Regions from separate parts of the Hyphomicrobium methylovorum genome, predicted to be linked through region 1. Evidence: predicted binding sites of a transcription regulator. Region 1 holds the regulator's gene; the other holds the start of a gene.
The links. The regulator LexA, encoded in region 1, represses DNA repair genes until DNA is damaged. The targets are predictions, from matches to a motif close to TGTTCNNNNTGTGTTCNG.
Positions count from the first base shown of each region.

Region 2: DLM45_RS03110 (single-stranded DNA-binding protein) is a predicted target of LexA. The motif match lies at 5,262-5,279, and genes of this name have one in related genera.

Region 1 is NZ_QHJE01000001.1:492,111-501,777, forward strand. Features, by position in the region: partial or broken gene DLM45_RS16660 (DUF1499 domain-containing protein) at 1-445, opposite strand, end outside; gene pdxH (pyridoxamine 5'-phosphate oxidase) at 525-1,160, opposite strand; gene DLM45_RS02590 (hypothetical protein) at 1,411-1,779, shown strand; gene DLM45_RS02595 (hypothetical protein) at 1,820-1,963, opposite strand; gene lexA (transcriptional repressor LexA) at 2,263-3,000, shown strand; gene DLM45_RS02605 (ComEC/Rec2 family competence protein) at 2,994-5,354, opposite strand; gene gltX (glutamate--tRNA ligase) at 5,470-7,011, shown strand; gene gltA (citrate synthase) at 7,207-8,529, shown strand; gene lpxB (lipid-A-disaccharide synthase) at 8,490-9,667, opposite strand, start outside.
Region 2 is NZ_QHJE01000001.1:598,626-608,292, forward strand. Features, by position in the region: gene coaD (pantetheine-phosphate adenylyltransferase) at 1-113, opposite strand, end outside; gene gyrA (DNA gyrase subunit A) at 215-2,971, opposite strand; gene DLM45_RS03100 (PRC-barrel domain-containing protein) at 3,293-3,925, shown strand; gene DLM45_RS03105 (c-type cytochrome) at 4,065-4,442, shown strand; gene DLM45_RS03110 (single-stranded DNA-binding protein) at 4,550-5,071, opposite strand; gene DLM45_RS03115 (YkgJ family cysteine cluster protein) at 5,465-5,833, shown strand; gene DLM45_RS03120 (hypothetical protein) at 6,946-7,566, opposite strand; gene uvrA (excinuclease ABC subunit UvrA) at 8,044-9,667, shown strand, end outside.

The sequences.
Region 1 (9,667 bases):
TGAAGTCAGGCGGCTCGTTGACGTCCGTTGAGATGTCGCTGATTTCGGGCCAGCTCCAGCTCAGCACCCAAAGTCCCGCGGGGATCGCTAACAGCATCAGCGCGACAAGCGCACCGCAGACGACACGCGCCGTTCCCTGGCGACCCGTGATCCAGATATCGAGCCCTGCGAAGGCTGCCATCACGAGGGCCAGGATCGCACCGGCGATCACGGCCGCAGCGATCGTCATGGCGACGGGCGTGGCAATCATCGTCAAGCGATGCAGGACAGCCGTCACGAGAGCGGCGACAGCAGCGAAGATCGCGAGGCGGCTTGTCCAGACGGCCAACGCCAGCGGCGGCTGACCAGCGGCGTAATAAACCCGCGTGGATTGGACACGGTCGCGCGGGCGCCGCTTTCTAGGCCGTTCCTGCGCAACGCTCTCCGTCAACATTGCCGGTCCCATCCCCCGTCGCGGCGTCTTTGAAACCCATTATCCCGTAGCGGCCAAAACGGAGCTTTTTTGCGATGGCTCCGTCGGACACTCAGGGATAGAGGCGTGTCTTGTGCCAGGAATCGTGCGGCGCGTCGCGGCGAAAGACAATCCGGTTATGCAGGCGGTAGTCGCCGGCCATCCAGAATTCGATTTCGACCGGCACCACGCGGAAGCCACACCAGTAAGGAGGGCGCGGCGTCTCACCCTCTCCGAACTTCGCTTCGTAGTGCTTCACCTTGGCCTCGAGCACCTCGCGCGACGATAGCGGGCGCGATTGCTGCGAGGCCCATGCGCCAATGCGGCTTTGGGGATGGCGCGTGGCAAAGTACCGGTCGGCTTCCTCGTGGGACACGAGAGAGACGGCGCCTCGAATCCGGATCTGGCGCGACAGCGATTTCCAATAGAGGAGCAGAGCTGCCTTTTGCGACGCAAGCAACTCGCGTCCCTTCGCGCTTTCGATGTTCGTGTAGAAGTGAAAGCCGCGCTCGGCGACATCGGGTTCGTCGACACCTTTCAGCAGAACGGTTCTGACGTTCGGCAGGCCGTCCCCATCGACCGTCGCCAGCGACATGGCGTTCGGGTCTACGCTTTCGGATTTTTCAGCCTCAGCCATCCAGACGTCAAATAATGCGAACGGATCATCCGCAGCCGTAAAGTCCGGTTCCTGCCCGCTCGCTTCAGTCATGCTCTCACTGCCGCTCATGTTGCCTACTCAATCATTGATTTTAACGCGTAACGACGCCTGAAAATAGTACAGCGCCCCCGCGATGTTCAGATCGCCTTAACCATAGCGAGTCACACTCGCTTCGTCGCCCTGTCGGCGATTGTTTGTAGCGGTTGCGTCAGAGAGTCGAGTTATGTCCTCAAATGCGTCTCTTTTTCCCCTTGCCGCGACTGGCGCCACAGCTGTCGCGTTAGTCGCGGCCATTTTCTTCATGAGCGGTTTCGCGAGAGCCGCTGAGCCAGCCGCCGCGGCGCCGAATTGCCCCGCGGTCAAGGATGAGCGCCCGTTGGCGCCGTCCAAACTTGCGATCGCCCCTCCCCCGCTCGACGAGGTCGATGAATATGCGGCCCTTGAAAGCGTGCAGTACGCGCTGACCCAGGTTGCCGACGGTTCGAGCTACGTCTGGCATCGTGCCCACGGACGCCTCTCAGGCCTCGTGAAGCCCGTCTCCTCGTTCAAGGATACGCACGGCTCTGTTTGCCGCCACGCCGTTGTGGTGCTTAGCGGAACCGACGTGACCAAGCGCACCGAGATCGTGGCCTGCCGCCTTCCCACCGGCATCTGGCAAGTCTCGGGTTGAGGGTGCTGGGCCTTCGCGAACGGTCGAGGCCAACGGCGCTTTAGTGCCGGGCGGAGCCGTGGGTATGGACGCCGGGGAGCATGTGGCGTGATCCGCGTTCGTTGCCGACGATGGCGTTTGCGACGACCGTTCCGATAACGGTCACGATGATCCCGATGACGATCTGCGAAAACCAGCCGCGCATGTTCGATCCCCGTTGCGTTGACGCGCGATAGCGCATGCCGTGGGTTCAACAACCGTCTCGGCACCTGAAATCCGTCGCGCGAATGATGCGCAGCGCACGACGAGCGCCTCTGTACTCAGTCTCATTTTTGCGGGTGTGGAAAACTGCCAATTGCCCCGACTTGCGGAACGAGACAAGAACGTGTAGTGTACAGACACGATATGTACCGCGCATGTGCTTGCGTTTCGATGGGTACGCAGGTTGCGCGAATAGCGCCTGCCAAGCTGACAGACTGCTCAACGGGGGCGAGAACTCACTCGATGCTGACTGAAAAACAGAAAGACCTGCTGCTGTTTATCCATGGACGGATGCAGGAGCGCGGCGTTCCTCCCTCCTTCGACGAGATGAAGGACGCGTTGGATCTACGTTCCAAGTCCGGCATCCACCGGCTGATCACGGCACTGGTCGAACGTGGTTTCATTCGCCGCCTGCCGCATCGGGCACGCGCTATCGAGGTCATCAAGCTACCTGACAACCAACCGGCCGCTTTCGCTGCACCAGCGCCGGCCGCCGCTGCAACGCCCCAGCGCGGATTTCAGCCTAGCGTCATCGAAGGCTCCGGGCCGCCGCGGAGCAGTCTTGGCTCCACGCCTCCGTCACATGTCATCGACGCGCGCACAGTTTCGGTGCCGGTCATGGGCCGCATCGCGGCGGGTACGCCCATTAGTGCCATTCAGAATCATACCCACGACATCGCCGTGCCACCCGACATCCTGACCAACGGCGAGCATTTCGCGCTGGAGGTCAAAGGCGACTCGATGATCGAGGCCGGTATTCATGACGGCGATACGGTCATCATTCGGCGGTGCAACACGGCCGAGAATGGCGACATCATCGTTGCCCTGGTCGAAGGCGAAGAAGCGACGCTGAAGCGGCTGCGCAAAAAGGGCTCGACGGTTGCGCTCGAAGCGGCGAACCCCGAGTTCAAGACGCGCATTTTCGGGCCGGACCAGATCGACATACAGGGTCGGCTTGTCGGTCTTATGCGGCGCTACTGAAATTCGCCCTCGTCCGCGTCGTGCTCTGCTTCGCCGGGATCATCGTAGTGTCCGGCGGACGGCGGCGGGGACCTGGCGTCGGACGGGGCTCCTGCGTTTCCGCTAACGGCCTCGGTCTTGGATGTTTTTGAGCCCGGGCCGTTTGCAATGTTGGGCACGGGCAAGGTATTCGATGACGCCGCGCCTGCCGGTTTGAGCCTTGCGCGATGCACGGCGCTGCGTTCCGGCGTCGGGCTCCAGGGGCGGACGCCACGGCGGGCCGCCACCGTTTCGAAGCGCACGCGCACTTCTGGATTGTTGCTCTCCTGATCGAGATAGAGTGCGTAGGCGCCGTTGCGCCAGCGGTCGAACACGTCAATGACGGTCGCGGGTACGGCGCATTCGGCGGGCTTCGGCGTAGCGAGAATAAGCACGTCGGCATTCAAGCAATCGTCAGGAACTGCGGCCGGGTGCCGGGCAACGGCGATCGTTGCGCCTTTGACGCGTGCGGTGCAGCCGACGCTGTCACACGTGAACGCCGACATTTTCTGAACTTCGGCGGCGCTGCGTGAATCGCCGTCGTATTCAAGCCAGCGTTCGAGATCGTATTTCGCGTTCTTCACCGGAAGCGCCGAGAGGCTGCCTGATGCGTCCCGTACGGCGACGAGCGTTCCTTTCTGCGCGACAAAGATATCGGGACGTCGCATCCAAGGCGCGATCATCACGCCGATAACTGCAATGCCGACGCCGAGCAGTCGCAACCGCGTGCGCCAAAGCGCAAGCCACATCCCGCCCGCAACCATCAACGCAAACGAGGCGAGAGAGATCTCAGGGAGATGGCCGACCGCACCCGGCAGCGCGCCGACGTAGTTTGCGCACCACGTCATTCCCTGAATGCCCCAGCCCATCGGCACCAGCCCCAAACCTTCCAATCCGAGCGGCATGAGAAACATCGCAACGAGTGCCGCTGGCATCACGAGCAAGTTGCAGATGGGGATCGCGATCATGTTCGCGAGCACGGCGTATTGCTGGCTCTGATGGAAATTGTAGGCGGCAAACGGCGCGACGGCGAAACTTGCAATCAGCGTGGAGGCAACGATCCCGGCGAAGAACCCACCAAGCCGCAATACAGGATTTGGGCGCGCGCGCGTTCCGGCGAACCGGCGCAACAGTTCATGCGAGGCGATGAGCGCCGTCACAGCCGCGAACGACATCTGAAACCCAGCGTCGAGCAAGCTCTCTGGAAACACCACCAAGATCAGGAAGGCCGCAAGCGCGACGTTGCGCAGGGCGAGCGCGGGCCGATCGATCAAGACAGCACCGAAGATAATCAGGATCATCAGCGCTGAACGCACGGTCGCGAACGCGCCGCCGGAGATCGCGAGATAACCGATTGAGCTGAGTATGCCGCCTGCTGCTGCGATTTTCTTGATCGGCAGTGTCAGCGCGACACGCGGAATGGCGGCAAGCATCAAGCGCAATGAATAGAAGACCGCGCCCGCCGCGATCACCATATGCAGGCCCGAGATCGACAAGATGTGAAAGAGGCCCGAGTTCTTGAACGCGTCGTTGGTCTCAGCGCTGATGCCGCCGCGTTCGCCGGTGATGAGGGCCAGTGCGATTTCCCCGGATTCGTCGGGCAGCACTGCGCGGATTTTTACGGCAATCGACTGGCGGATATTTTCAATGCTGCGGCGATACCATTCGGAAAGGCTGCCGGTTTCGGCATGTGCCTCGATCGCGGGTGCCGCGAATGCGTATCCCACAGCTCCGATGGAATCGAACCAGGCCGTGCGTGCGTAGTCGAAGCCTCCGGGCAGTGCGGGGCGCGCCGGAGGCGAGAGGTTTGCTTTGATGCGAATGCGGTCACCGGGCGATGCGAGAACGCGCGACGACATCGTCCGGATGCGCACGACGGCGGGCGTCATCTCCGCCGATACTCCGGAGATTGCCGGATCTCTGATCGTCAGCCGCTGCCCGCGCGGCGTTTTCGCTTCGACCATCACGACGGTTCCGGTCACTTCGACGTTGCGCATCACCTTGGTCAGCACCGGCGCGCGCACCCATTCGGCTCGCAGCTTGGCGATGAGGAATCCGGTTCCCGCCAATATCATTGCTGTCAGAAGAACCGATGCGAGTGTGCCGCGTACGGTCACCGCCCGCAGAATGAGCATCAGCAGAAGCGGTACGGCTGCGACGAAAATGGATGGCTCGGCAGGCATTGCGAAATAGGCAGCGATCCCTGCGCCGAGACATACGGGCGCCCAGAGAAAGAACTGCTCACGCTCACGATCGATCGCTGCCGCCAGGAAGCGCGGCGTAGTCTGCGATGGTGCAGCCATCGACTCATCGATGCCGCGCGTTTCGATCGACATGATCCCGCCCGCCGTTCAAGGCCCGGGCAGTTTCCCCCGCCCCCTTAACTTGTCAGCCCCTCCATGCTACGAGCGGTCTGAAAATCCCTCAACCTCCGTTTAAGCAAAAGGTCCAATGGCAGAGACCCTGAATTCCGACGCGCCCGTTGTTCGCTTTGCGCCCTCACCAACCGGATACCTGCATATCGGCGGCGCGCGCACGGCGTTGTTCAACTGGCTCTATGCGCGCGGACGTGGCGGAAAGTTTCTGCTGCGCATCGAAGATACGGACCGTGAGCGGAACAATGAGCAGGCCGTTGCCGCGATACTGGATGGCCTCAACTGGCTTGGGTTGACGTGGGACGGCGAAGCCGTTTCGCAATTTGCACGTGCCGACCGGCATCGCGAGGTTGCGCAGATGCTCCTGGAGCGTGGTGCGGCTTACTATTGCTACGCGTCGCCCGCCGAGATCGACGCCGCGCGCGAAAAGGCGCGTGCTGAAGGTCGCCCGCATATCTTTCTATCACCCTGGCGCGACCGCGATCCGAGCGAAGCACCGAAAGACGTGAAGCCGACCGTCCGCCTGAAGGCTCCGCGTGACGGTGAGACGATTGTTGCCGATCATGTGCAGGGGCGCGTTGTATTTCCCAACAAGGATCTGGACGACCTCATCATCCTCAGGTCCGATGGGAATCCGACGTACAATCTCGCGGTCGTCGTCGACGATCACGATATGGGCGTGTCGCACGTCGTGCGCGGCGCCGATCATTTGACGAACGCCGGCCGGCAGACGCAGATTTATCACGCACTCGACTGGGCGGTGCCGGAGTTCGCGCATGTTCCGCTCATTCACGGCGCGGACGGCGCCAAGCTCTCGAAGCGGCACGGCGCGCAGGGCATCGAGGAATTCCGCGCGATGGGTTATCTGCCCGAGGCGCTGCGGAACTACCTCGTGCGGCTTGGCTGGAGCCATGGCGACGACGAAATTATTTCGACGGACGACCTGATCCGCTGGTTTGATATCGATGACATCAACAAGAGCGCCGCGCGTCTTGATTTCAAGAAGCTCGACGACCTCAACGGGCATTACATCCGCGCGGCGGCCAACGAAGATCTGATGAACCATGCGCGCGAGATGCTGCGCCACATGGATGTGAAAGCCCTTTCCGCCACAGCAACCGATCCCAAGGCGCCTTTGCGTTCCGACGTGGCTCTTGCGCGTGAGATCGAGCGGCAACTTCCGGATATTTCGACGGGGATGGAGCTTGAAGCGCGTTTCGCGGCGAAGGGTTGGGAAAAATTTGCGCGTGCGATCCCCGCGCTGAAAGAGCGTTCGAAAACACTTGCGGACCTCGTCGGCGGTGCTCTGTTCATCGTCGCCGAGCGGCCGCTGAAGTTTGAGGACAAGGCGGCGAAGCTCCTGAACGATGAGGGGCGCGCATCGAACGGCTCGGTTCACGAAATTCTATCCGGCATCGAGGCGCATAGCTGGAATGCATCCGCTCTCGAAACCGCGATCAAATCTCACGCGGAAGCAAACGGGCTGAAGCTGGGCGCCGTTGCGCAGCCTCTCCGCGCCGCATTGACGGGGCGCGCGGTTTCACCGCCCGTCTTCGACGTGCTGGAAATTCTCGGTCGTGAAGAGTCCCTGGCGCGCATCAACGCAACCAGCGCGTGAGCCGACCGGACAAGGTTAATACTGCCGTAACGTCTCGGTTGCCGCAGTGCAAAAAAACCGTTAGACCGGCGACGTGCGAACGATTTTTGGTTCGGGTTTAAGTCGTTAACGGTGTCCCTGCACGACGCGAACCGCCGAAGCGGAGAACTCGGGAAAACCCCGTTCCGCCCGGCTCGAAATCCAGGCGAGGTGGCAATGAGCGATCGCGAAACGAATGGTGCGGGCTCGCCCGGCGAGGCGACTAGGCAGCACGCGACCCTGACTATCGGCAACGAGCAGTACGAGCTCGACGTTCGGCGGGGCACAATCGGTCCGGACGTGGTCGACGTCGGCAATCTCTACAAGCAGACCGGCCGTTTCACATACGATCCCGGCTTCACCTCGACAGCCAACTGCAAAAGCTCGATCACGTTTATCGATGGCGACAAGGGCGAGTTGCTCTATCGCGGCTATCCGATCGATCAGCTTGCTGAAAACACGAATTTCCTCGCCGTCTGCTATCTGCTGCTCTACGGCGAGCTTCCGACGAATACCGAGTTCATAAACTTCCGCCGCACCATCACGAACCATACGATGGTGCACGAGCAGATGACGCGCTTCTTTACCGGCTACCGGCGCGACGCGCATCCAATGGCGGTGATGGTCGGCACCGTTGGCGCTCTGTCGTCGTTCTATCACGACTCCACCGATATTACCGATCAGGAGCAGCGCGAGATTGCGAGCCATCGCATGATCGCGAAGATGCCGACCATCGCGGCGATGGCGTACAAGTATTCGATCGGGCAGCCGTTTATCTATCCGCGCAACGATCTCGATTACACGTCGAACTTCCTTCAGATGTGCTTCGCGGTTCCGAGCGAGCCGTACATCGTCAATCCGATTATTTCGCGCGCGCTCGACCGCATCTTTATCCTGCATGCGGACCACGAGCAGAACGCCTCGACGTCCACGGTGCGCCTCGCCGGGTCATCTGGCGCAAATCCGTTCGCGTGCATCGCGTCGGGCATCGCTTGCCTTTGGGGTCCTGCACACGGCGGCGCCAACGAAGCGGCGCTCAACATGCTGAAGGAAATCGGCTCGGTTGACCGCGTTCCGGAATTCGTCGCCAAGGCGAAGGACAAGTCCTCGGGCTTCCGGCTGATGGGCTTCGGCCATCGCGTCTATAAGAATTACGATCCGCGCGCGAAGGTGATGCAGAAGACGTGTCACGAAATTCTCGACGCGCTCGGACATCGCGACGATCCGCTGCTGAAGATCGCGATCGAACTCGAACGCATCGCGCTGCAGGACGAGTACTTCATCGAGAAGAAGCTTTATCCGAATATCGATTTCTATTCGGGTATCACGCTCAGGGCGATCGGCTTCCCGGTCGAGCTGTTCACCGTGCTGTTCGCGGTTGCGCGCACAGTCGGCTGGATCGCTCAGTGGAAAGAGATGATCGAAGATCCCGAGCAGCGTATCGGCCGCCCGCGCCAGCTTTACATCGGCCCGCCGCGGCGCGAATTTCCGGCCGAATAAGTTTCGGCAACCGACAGGACGACATCCGCCGCGGCCATGCTTGGGCTTGAGGTCGCGAGGCGTAGCTTGCCGGGCGTTTCCGCGAGGGCTTCGAGCTGCGCGCGGCGCTGAGGCGTATCGGCAAGCAGCGGCAACAGTTCGTTGGCGAGATTTTCCGATGTGCAGGCTTCCTGCAGCAGCTCCGGATAGACGTTCTTTTCCAGAACGAGGTTGGCGAGAACGACACTCGAAACCTTGAGCAGGAATCGCAATCTCGCAATGACTGCATCAACTTTGTAAGCCACCACGCTCGGCGTTCCGGCCAGGGCCAGTTCCAGCGTAACCGTTCCTGATGCTGCCAGCGCCGCCGTCGCGAGACGCATGGCTGCGTACTTGTCGGCCGGGGTGGACTCGATGATCAGCGGCTTTGTCTTCCAGTCCTTCGTTTTCTCAACGATCAGATCACGAACGTGACGAACAGCCGGAATGACGACATCAACCGGCCCCGCCTGTTCGGAGACACGCGCGATTGCCTCGCCGAAGACGTCGATGAGGCGCGTCACCTCTGACGTACGGCTGCCGGGTAGAACGAGCAGAACCGGGCGCGTGCCGTCGAACCCGAGGCGCTGAGCCAACGCCGGCGCGTTTGCGTTTTCGATCTCGTCGAGACGTTCGATCAGCGGATGGCCGACGTACGTGCATGCTGGGCCGCCGAGGCGCACGTGTGCTGCGGGCTCGAACGGCAGCAGCGCCAGGATGTGATCGACATACGGGCGCATGCGTTTCGCGCGACCAGGACGCCACGCCCAAACGCTCGGACTCACGTAATCGACAATCGGAATGTTCGGCAGACGCTTGCGGATGCGCTTCGCGATCGGGTGCGTGAACTCCGGGCTATCGATGATGACGACGATATCCGGCTGGAAGGCGACTGCCGCATCGACCGTGCGATAGACGCGGCGGACGATGCGCGGCAGACGCGGCAAGATCGAGAGTGGGCCCATCACCGCAACGTCATCGATCGGAAAGAGCGACGCGAAACCGTGTTCGCCCATATCTTCTCCGCCGACGCCCGCATAGGTGATGTGCCCCGCATAGCGGCGGTTCAAAGCGGCGATCAGCTTGCCGCCGAGTGCATCACCCGAATACTCACCCGCGA
Region 2 (9,667 bases), 110 kb from region 1:
CCGGCCGCGCGGCGAATAACATCGGTATGGCCGAGAGTCACCGGATCGAAGGAGCCCGAATAGAAGCCCGTTTTCGCCTTGCGCTCGCTTGTCGCTTGTCGCTTCGATGCCATAGGCACTCTTAGCTTCGCTTTTGCTGTGAGAGCAAGCTTATCCGGAGACAATCGGAAATTAACCTAAGCCTTTCGCATCAGGCATCGTCATTGCCGTTTTATCATGCTTCGGACGCTTCGCCGTTCTCAGCGTTTTCCTCGGTTATGCGCTCCACCGATACGACCTTTTCGTCGGCATCCGTTTTGAAGATGCGCACGCCCTGCGTATTGCGGCCCGCGATGCGGATGCCATCAACTGGGCAGCGGATGAGCTGACCGGCGTCTGTTACCAGCATTATCTGATCGCTTTCGCCAATTGGGAACGACGCGAGCAAGCGACCGTTTCTGTCGTTGGCAACCATCGCGAGGATGCCCTTGCCGCCACGACCCGAGGTGCGGAACTCATACGACGACGTGCGCTTGCCGAAGCCGTTTCGCGAAACCGTCAGTACGAATTGCTCCGCTGCCTGCATCTCGGCAAACCGTTCGGGCGGCAACGTCACCGCGTCGGCCGATACCTCTTCGGGATCAGCTTCGGTATCCGTCTCGGCTATGACTTCGGCGTCTTCCGCCTCGTCGGACCGGCGCAGCGCATTCGCCTGCTTCAGATAGGCGGTGCGTTCTTCAGCCGGTGCGCTGAAGTGATCGAGGATCGCCATCGAGATGACTTCGTCACCCTCTTCGAGGCGAATACCGCGAACGCCCGTCGAGTCACGGCCTTTGAATAGGCGGATCTCGTCGCCGATGAGGAAGCGGATGCATTGGCCGCCCGCGGCTGTCAGCAGCACATCCTGCTCGGGGCGTGCGATCGCGACCTGGATGATGCTGTCGCCTTCATCCAGCTTCATCGCGATCTTGCCGTTGCGATTGATGCTCTCGAAATCGGTGAGCGCGTTGCGCCGCACGTTTCCGCTGCGCGTCGCGAAGATGAGTTCGAGTTCGCCCCAGGTTGAGCTGTCTTCCGGCAGCGGCAGGATCGAGGTGATGACTTCGCCCTGGCTCAACGGCAGCAGGTTGACGAGCGCTTTGCCCGTCGATTGCGGAGATGCCGCCGGCAGACGCCACACCTTCATGCGGTAGCACATGCCGCGCGAAGAGAAGAACAGCACCGGCGTGTGCGTCGACGTTACGAAGAGCTGGGTGACGAAATCCTCGTCACGCGTCGCCATGCCGGAGCGGCCCTTGCCGCCGCGCTTCTGCGCCCGGTACGTCGCGAGCGGAACGCGCTTGATATAGCCCTTGTGGCTGACGGTGACGACGCAATCTTCGCGCTGAATGAGGTCTTCGTCTTCGACCTCGCCTTCGATGTCGACGATTTCGGTCTTGCGCGGCGTTGCGAACTCATCGCGGATCGCGGTCAACTCGCCCTTGACGATTTCGACGACGCGCGCACGCGATGCCAATATCGCAAGATACTCTCTGATCTCGATCGCGATCTTGTTCAATTCGTCCGCGATCTCGTCGCGGCCAAGTGCGGTGAGGCGCGCGAGACGAAGTTCGAGGATTGCTTTCGCCTGCTCTTCCGAAAGTTTGTAGGTGCCCCCGGACGAAAGCGTGTGGCGCGGGTCTGCGATCAATTCGATCAGCGGCGCCATGTCTTTCGCGGGCCAGTCACGCGCCATCAATTCCTGCTTGGCCTCAGCGGGCGAAGCGGAATGGCGAATGAGCTTGATGACTTCGTCGATGTTGGCGACGGCAATCGCGAGGCCGACGAGGACGTGAGCGCGATCGCGCGCCTTATTCAGCAAATGCTTCACGCGCCGCGTGACGACATCCTGACGGAACGCGGTGAACGCCGTGATCATGTCACGCAGCGTCAGACTTTCCGGACGGCCGCCGTTGATCGCCAGCATGTTGGCGCCGAACGTCGTCTGCAGATCGGAATACTTGTAGAGGTTATTGAGAACCACGTCGGCGACGGCGTCGCGCTTCAGCTCGACAACGATGCGGATGCCTTCGCGGTTCGACTCGTCCCAGAGATCGGAGATGCCTTCGATCTTCTTCTCGCGCACGAGATCGGCAATCTTCTCGATCAGGACGCGCTTGTTCACCTGATACGGAATTTCGGTAACGATCAGCGCTTCGCGATCCTTCCGGATGTGCTCGATGTTGACGCGCGCGCGCATGATGATCGAGCCGCGGCCTTTGTGGTAGGCCGAGAGGATGCCGCCGCGGCCGAGGATCAGACCGGCCGTCGGGAAGTCTGGGCCTTGAACGATCTGCGTCAGCTCATCGATCGTGATTTCGGGATTGTCGAGCTCTGCGATGCAGGCGTCGATGATCTCGCCCAGGTTATGCGGCGGAATGTTCGTCGCCATGCCGACGGCGATGCCGCCCGCGCCGTTGACGAGCAGGTTCGGAAATTTCGCCGGGAGCACGCTCGGTTCTTGCAAGCGGCCGTCGTAGTTATCGCGAAATTCGACCGTGTCGTTGTCGAGATCGTCGAGCAGGAACTGCGAGATCTTCGCGAGACGCGATTCCGTGTAGCGTTCTGCGGCAGGCGGGTCGCCGTCGATCGAACCGAAGTTGCCCTGGCCATCGACCAGCGGCACGCGCATCGAGAAATCCTGCGCAAGACGCACAAGCGCGTCATAGATCGCCATGTTTCCGTGCGGATGGAAGTCGCCCATCGTGTCGCCGACGATCTTCGACGACTTCATATGCTTCTTGTTCCAGTCGAGATGCAGGCGGTTCATCGCGTAAAGGATGCGCCTGTGAACCGGCTTCAGACCATCGCGCACATCGGGCAGCGCGCGGCTGATGATGACGCTCATCGCGTAGTCGAGATACGAGCGCTTCATCTCCTCGGCGATGGAGATCGGGCGAATGTCATTCGGCTCCCGGCCGCCGGATTTCTCGTCGTCGCTGCTATCGGTCAAAGGTCAGTTCTTTCTCGAAGGCGGGATGCACGCGAGTATCAGCGCGCGGCGCAGAAGATGCGGTTTTGAGTTTAGCCCAACTGGTGCGCGAATGCCATTGGCGCGGCGACATGACGCTAGCAGGCCCGCCAAAATTTGTCATGTGTTTTCAATATTTTATACGGCACGGGCGGACCTAAGCAAAGCTCATCCACATAAGCCCTCAGAGCTTGTCGCGACTAAAGACGGATAGCTTTGTAAAAGCGCTGCCCACGTCTTGCTCCAGTGGCCATGTTAGACCACCGGGCACTTCGCTTATCATCGCAACAGGGACCCCATTCGATGAAAGTTCATCATCTCGCGCTCTCCTTTTTCATGCTCTCGGCCGGTGTGCTTCCGGCTGTGGCGGGAGACTTCTTTTTCACTGAACAGAAGCCGACGCAGTATCTTGCGAAAGACCGCCTTCTCGGCGCCAACGTTCACGGCAGCGACGGCAAGGTCTTCGGCGACATCGAGGATCTGATTGTCGAAAGCGACAATCGAATCGTCGGCGTCATCGTCGGAGTTGGTGGTTTGCTTGGCGTGGGCGAGAAGAAAGTCGGCGTCGATATTTCTGCGCTCAGCATCGAATCCACCGACGGCAAGATGAACGTCGTCATGCCCACGGCGACGAAAGAAACGCTGACGGCCGCGCCTGCTTTCAAACGCATCACTCCGCCCAAGGGCTGGGTGCAGCGCGCGAAGGAAAAGGGCGAAGAGCTGCGCGATAAATCGAAGGATGCCTACGAGGCGGCCAAGGAAAATGCCGGTCCCGCCCTGCAGAAGGCGAAAGACGCCGCTGTGAACGCCTACGAGTCGGCGAAGGAAAAAGCGGGCCCCGCGCTCGAGAAGGCCAAGGAAGACGCTCAGTCGGCCATCGACAAAGCGAAGGCTGCGGCGCAACCGGCCCATCCGGAAGCAAAGCCTGCCCAATGACGATCGCCTAACCGCGATTCATCCAGCGCAATCTCTGAAAGGCCCGGTACGGAACAGTACCGGGCCTTTTGCGTTTCCAACGTATTCGGGAATATTTCCCGCTACAGATCAGATTTATGCCAACCACGGAGGATTGATTATGCAGATCATCGTCATCGCGGCGGCATTTCTTCTTTCGGCGGCGCTCTCAACTGCTGCTTCCGCTGCCGAGGAGCCGTCGGGCGAACAGGTCTTCAACAATCACTGCCGCACCTGCCACACGTGGAAAGAGGGCGACAACCGGCTTGGTCCGAACCTGCACGGAATCATCGGCCGGAAAGCGGGATCGGTTGAGGGCTATTCCTATTCGCCGTCGATGAAGGACGCGAAGATCGTCTGGGATGAAGGCACTTTGGATAAGTTCATCGCCAATCCGGATAGCGTCGTTCCGAATAACAACATGAAGCCGTTTGTCGGCATCTCGGACGCCAAGGTCCGCTCGCAGATCATCGAATTTCTCAAATCGAACCCGCAGTGAGCGGGTTCGTTCACGCGGATGATGCGCGCCTGTAGATGTGCGTTCGATAAACCCGATACCGGATCGGCGACGCTGAAGCGGCCCGCGGCCGCTCGAATGCGAAACGCTTAGAACGGGATTTCGTCGTCGAGCGCCTTATCGAAGCTGCTGCTCTTACCGCCGCCGCTCGACTTCGAAACGCGACGCTGATCTCCGCCAGACGATGAGCCGAAACCGCCGTCGTTGCCGTAATCGGGACCGCTTTCCTGCATCCCCGAGGACGCGCCGCGACCGCCACCGGCACCGTCAAGCATCGTCAGCGTACCGCTGAAGCCTTGCAGCACGACCTCGGTCGAATACTTCTCGGCGCCGGACTGATCCGTCCACTTACGGGTTTGCAGCGCGCCTTCGATGTAAAGCTTCGAGCCTTTGCGCACGTACTGCTCGACGACCTTGCACAGCGGCTCGCTGAAAATAACGACGCGATGCCACTCCGTCTTTTCCTTGCGTTCGCCCGAGGACTTGTCGCGCCAGGTCTCGCTGGTCGCCAAGCTCAGGTTGGCGATCGGACGGCCGTCCTGCGTCCTGCGGATTTCCGGGTCTTTGCCGACGTTGCCGACGAGAATGACTTTATTGACCGAGCCTGCCATGTGCTCATCTCCTACAAACTTCAGTTGGCGACATCCGCTGCCGGCATAGCGGCGTCCGCGCTGGTTGTATCAGCTTCGGACGCGAGAATCTCTTGGCGACCTTAGCGGTTAGGACCGCCTGCTGCGCACGAGATCGAGCTTTTGCACAGACCTTTCATCCTTCAGGCCCAAGTCAGCGCCGTCCCGCCGTTGTTCTACTAATGTTCTTATATAGGCTGCGCGACCTGCTGAGGCAAGGCTCGCCGCCCTTCGACTCGAACTTTCCTGTGACGCGATGTTGAGAAAGCGCACGATCACCGCTGACGTGGCTTGACTGGTCTTCACGTTGGAGTATGGCGATAGCCGTTCACGCGCGTCGTTGTATGCGCCTTACCGGAGCACCGCGACTGCACGATGGCCCAGTACAATTGTAGCAATTGCCCCGGGTACTGCTGCTCATATCCCGTCATTGCTCTCAATAAGCGCGACGTCGAGCGGCTCGCGACCTACTTTAACCTCGGTTACAGCACGGCGAAGAAGCGATTCACGCGCGAAGGCCACGGCCATAAGTATCTGATGCGCCGCAAGCGCGATCCGCATTACGGCCGCATCTGCCAATTCTTCGATACCAAACTTCGCCGCTGCACGATCTACAAGGCGCGTCCGGGTGCCTGTCGTGCCTATCCGGGCACCGGGCGCTGCGGATATTACGACTTCCTGATGCATGAGCGGCGCTGCCAGAACGACGACACCTTCGTCGCGATCACCAATCACAAAGATTGAGGCTCTCGTTTGCTGCATCCGGCGCCTCCGCTTCGCGGAGCCGGCCGCCGGATGCAGTCGTGGGGTGAGAGTGAGTTCTGGCCGGAAGACCAATGTTATCTTCATCCTCGGCCGAAGAGCGAACGTCGAGCCGGGCGAAGTCCTCCCTTGGCGCTGGCGACTCTTCTTCGTCGAGCCGGCCGGAGTTTCTGTGGCGCTGGCGACTCTCCTTCGTCGAGCCGGCCGCCAGCGCGTTTCTTCCGTCATCCTCGGCCGAATGAGCGAAGCGAATGTTGGCCGGGGATCCAGCGTGAGACTCGGCAAAGCCGACCAAGTTTTTTCCACGCAGTGCGATCAGCGATTTTGCGCCTTCGGCGACTTTTGCGCTGGATCCCCGGTCTTCGAGGCGACTAAGTCGCGCTCAGCCGAGGATGACGAGGGTGCAGCGAAAACTCTACCCGCTCAAAAATCAAAACCCCGCCGGGTCCTTGGATCCGCGCGGGGTTCGGTTTTACCTTCGATGGTTCGCCCAGACTAAAACCGGACGTTTGAAGCGAGGCTCTGGTGTGTCACTCGGACATCCGCCCTCGTGTGAAGATTCCAAATTGTGCGAACGACAGTTTGCTTGGACGCGGCCAATTTCTCGAGAGCGCCCTTCAAACTGCGGACCTCGTGATCAGGTCTCGAGGTCCAGGTTTGTAACCCGGTGGAGTCATAGTCCTCCTCGAACAGTTTCGCCGTGTCACGCTTGCTGCCTTACCATTTAACGCACGAGCCTCACTCGCCGCATGCGCCCCACTGGCTCGCCATCCAATGTCCCCGGCTCGTCGACCCGCCGGCCGAGACGCCTCTTTCAAAGGACCGAATGACGACAACAGCACCGTAACATCAATAAATCTGGGACTGAAATCGCATGACGTCAAGGCATCATCGACGCTTCCGCGATCACAAATTTTACGAAAGATTTTCGCGCCCGCGAACGGAGTTTCGATGCGATTGGTTTTTCAACGCCATCGCGTGATTGCGAAACAGCACGTCTTCGCCGGAGTGAAATCCAACGAAGACGGTATCAATAACGGCTTGCTGCAAAGTCTGCGATGTAAGCCAGCTCGCTCAGGCGCGCATCGTATGCGCTATTTGATTGGGCAAGCTGTAGCGCACGGAACGGACTCGCTCTTTTCAACCGACCCGCGGAAGATCGAGACCGTTTCGCGAACGCATTGATTGCCGGTCTGCGTGACGCGGATAATGTTGTTGTTGGAATCCTTCGCCTGGCACAACACGCTGGCGTCCTGCGCAACTTCGAACGACCCTTCAGGCAGCGGCTTGCGCTCGCCTGCATAAGCGCTCGCGATCAGCCATGGCATCAAGCTTGCGGATTGCACGGACTTCGGCTTCGGCAACCGATCGAACGCAATCCATTCGTAGTTGATTTGGCCATTCGGTGATTTCACGCGGATCGAGATGTCGCCCGTCTTGTTGCAGCTTCCGACTTCTATGCGCGCGTTGCCCTGCATCGACAGCGACCGGTAATCGATCTTGCAATCGAAATTCTTCTCCAACAAAGCGGCCTGCGCTAGCCGGTGATCGACCTGATCGAACGGCACACCATTCGTCCACGAGAAATAGAGGTTTCGCGCGGTCGGGATTGCGGCGGCGACAGAGACCGCGAGAACGAGCAATTTGATGAGCGTCAGAGTGCGCGTCACCGGATGAGACGGGTTGCTCAGTTTCGAAAGGGAAGCGTCGCTCATGGAAACGGCCTTTTTGTTCGTCGTTGGCTGAGCGCACCTTATACCGGCCTTGTGGCGGAACACATACAGCGTTGTGAACGCGTATTCAGTATTGGGCGGCGGGAGTTTTTGTTTGCTCCGGGCGACTCTCCTTCCTCGAACCGGCCGCACGGAGGTTCTGTTGGCGCCGGGCGACTCTCCTTCGTCGAGCCGGCCGCCCGGCGGGTTGGGAGTGGCGCGATAGAAAAATTCTTCCGTCATCTTTGGCCGACGCGCCATCGGGTCTTCGGCACTTTTTGTGCTGGATCCCCGATCCGTCTCCATTCGCTCACCCTATCGAGGATGGGCGGTCTTACCGCCCGGCCCTGCAGCTCAGCCGCGACAGCGTGACAGCAGCCAACCGCGGCAATTCCATTGAAATCCGCCCGGAGAATGCCATTTCTGGCTTCCTGAACGGCCGCATTGCCGCCTCCTCGGCCCTCGGATAGACCTTCGCCCATGAAATCACCGTCCAAGAAGTCTCCCGCCCGCCCGGGGTCCGATCTGATGAAGACGATCCACGTCCGCGGCGCGCGCGAACACAACCTCAAGAACGTCGATCTCGAGATCCCGCGCGACGCGCTTGTCGTGTTCACGGGCCTCTCAGGTTCCGGCAAATCGTCTCTCGCATTCGATACGATCTATGCCGAGGGTCAGCGCCGCTATGTCGAAAGTCTTTCGGCTTATGCGCGGCAGTTTCTCGAGATGATGCAGAAGCCGGACGTCGATCATATCGACGGGCTGTCGCCTGCCATCTCGATCGAGCAGAAGACGACGAGCAAGAACCCGCGCTCGACGGTCGGCACCGTCACCGAAATCTATGACTATCTGCGCCTGCTCTTCGCGCGCGTCGGCGTTCCGTATTCGCCCGCGACCGGGCTGCCGATCGAAAGCCAAACCGTTTCGCAAATGGTGGACCGCGTGCTGGAATTGCCGGAAGGCACGCGTCTGTTGCTGTTGTCTCCCGTCGTGCGCGGCCGTAAAGGCGAGTACCGCAAGGAAATCGCCGAGTGGCAGAAGAAGGGCTATCAGCGCCTCAAGGTCAACGGAACCGTTTACGAGATCGGCGACGTGCCGAAGCTCGACAAGAAGTACAAACACGACATCGACGTCGTCGTGGATCGCATCGTCGTGAAGAAAGATCTCGGCACGCGTCTCGCGGATAGTTTCGAGCAGGCACTGAAGCTCTCCGATGGTCTCGCGATTGCGGAATTCGTGGATAAGGCGTTGCCGAAATCAGAGACGGAAGGCGCCAACAAATCGAAGAACGACACGCACGAGCGCATCGTCTTTTCGCAGCGGTTCGCGTGCCCGGTCTCAGGATTCACGATCGACGAAATCGAACCGCGTCTCTTCTCGTTCAACGCGCCTGCGGGTGCTTGCCCGGTCTGCGACGGTCTCGGCTCGGAACTCCGCTTCGAGCCCGACCTCGTTGTGCCCGACGGATCGCTGAGCCTCGAAAAGGGCGCTGTTTTCCCGTGGGCGAAAACGGGCGCCTCCTCGCCTTACTACGAGCAGACGCTGGAAAGCCTCGCGAAGCACTACAAGGTATCGATGAAGACGCCGTGGGAGCGTCTGCCGAAGCATGTGCAGCTCGCGATCCTCTACGGCTCGGGCGATGAAGACGTCGTCTTCACGTACTGGGACGGCACACGCAATTATTCGACCGAGAAAGCGTTCGAGGGCGTGATCGGCAACATCGCGCGGCGCTTTAAGGAAACGGATTCCGATTGGGTGCGCGAAGAACTCTCGCGCTATCAGGCGGCGCATCCGTGCGAAGCGTGCAATGGCTATCGCCTCAAACCGCAGGCGCTCGCAGTCAAGATCGGCGGCAAGCATATCGGCGAAGTCTGCGATCTCTCGATCAGAACCGCGAACGACTGGTTCGCCGAGATTCCGAATACATTCACGAAGCAGCAGACCGAGATCGCCACACGCATCCTGAAAGAGATCCGCGACCGGCTGAAGTTCCTCAACGACGTCGGCCTGCAATACCTGACGCTTTCGCGCGCGTCCGGCACGCTTTCGGGCGGGGAGTCTCAGCGTATCCGCCTCGCCTCGCAGATCGGGTCGGGGCTGACCG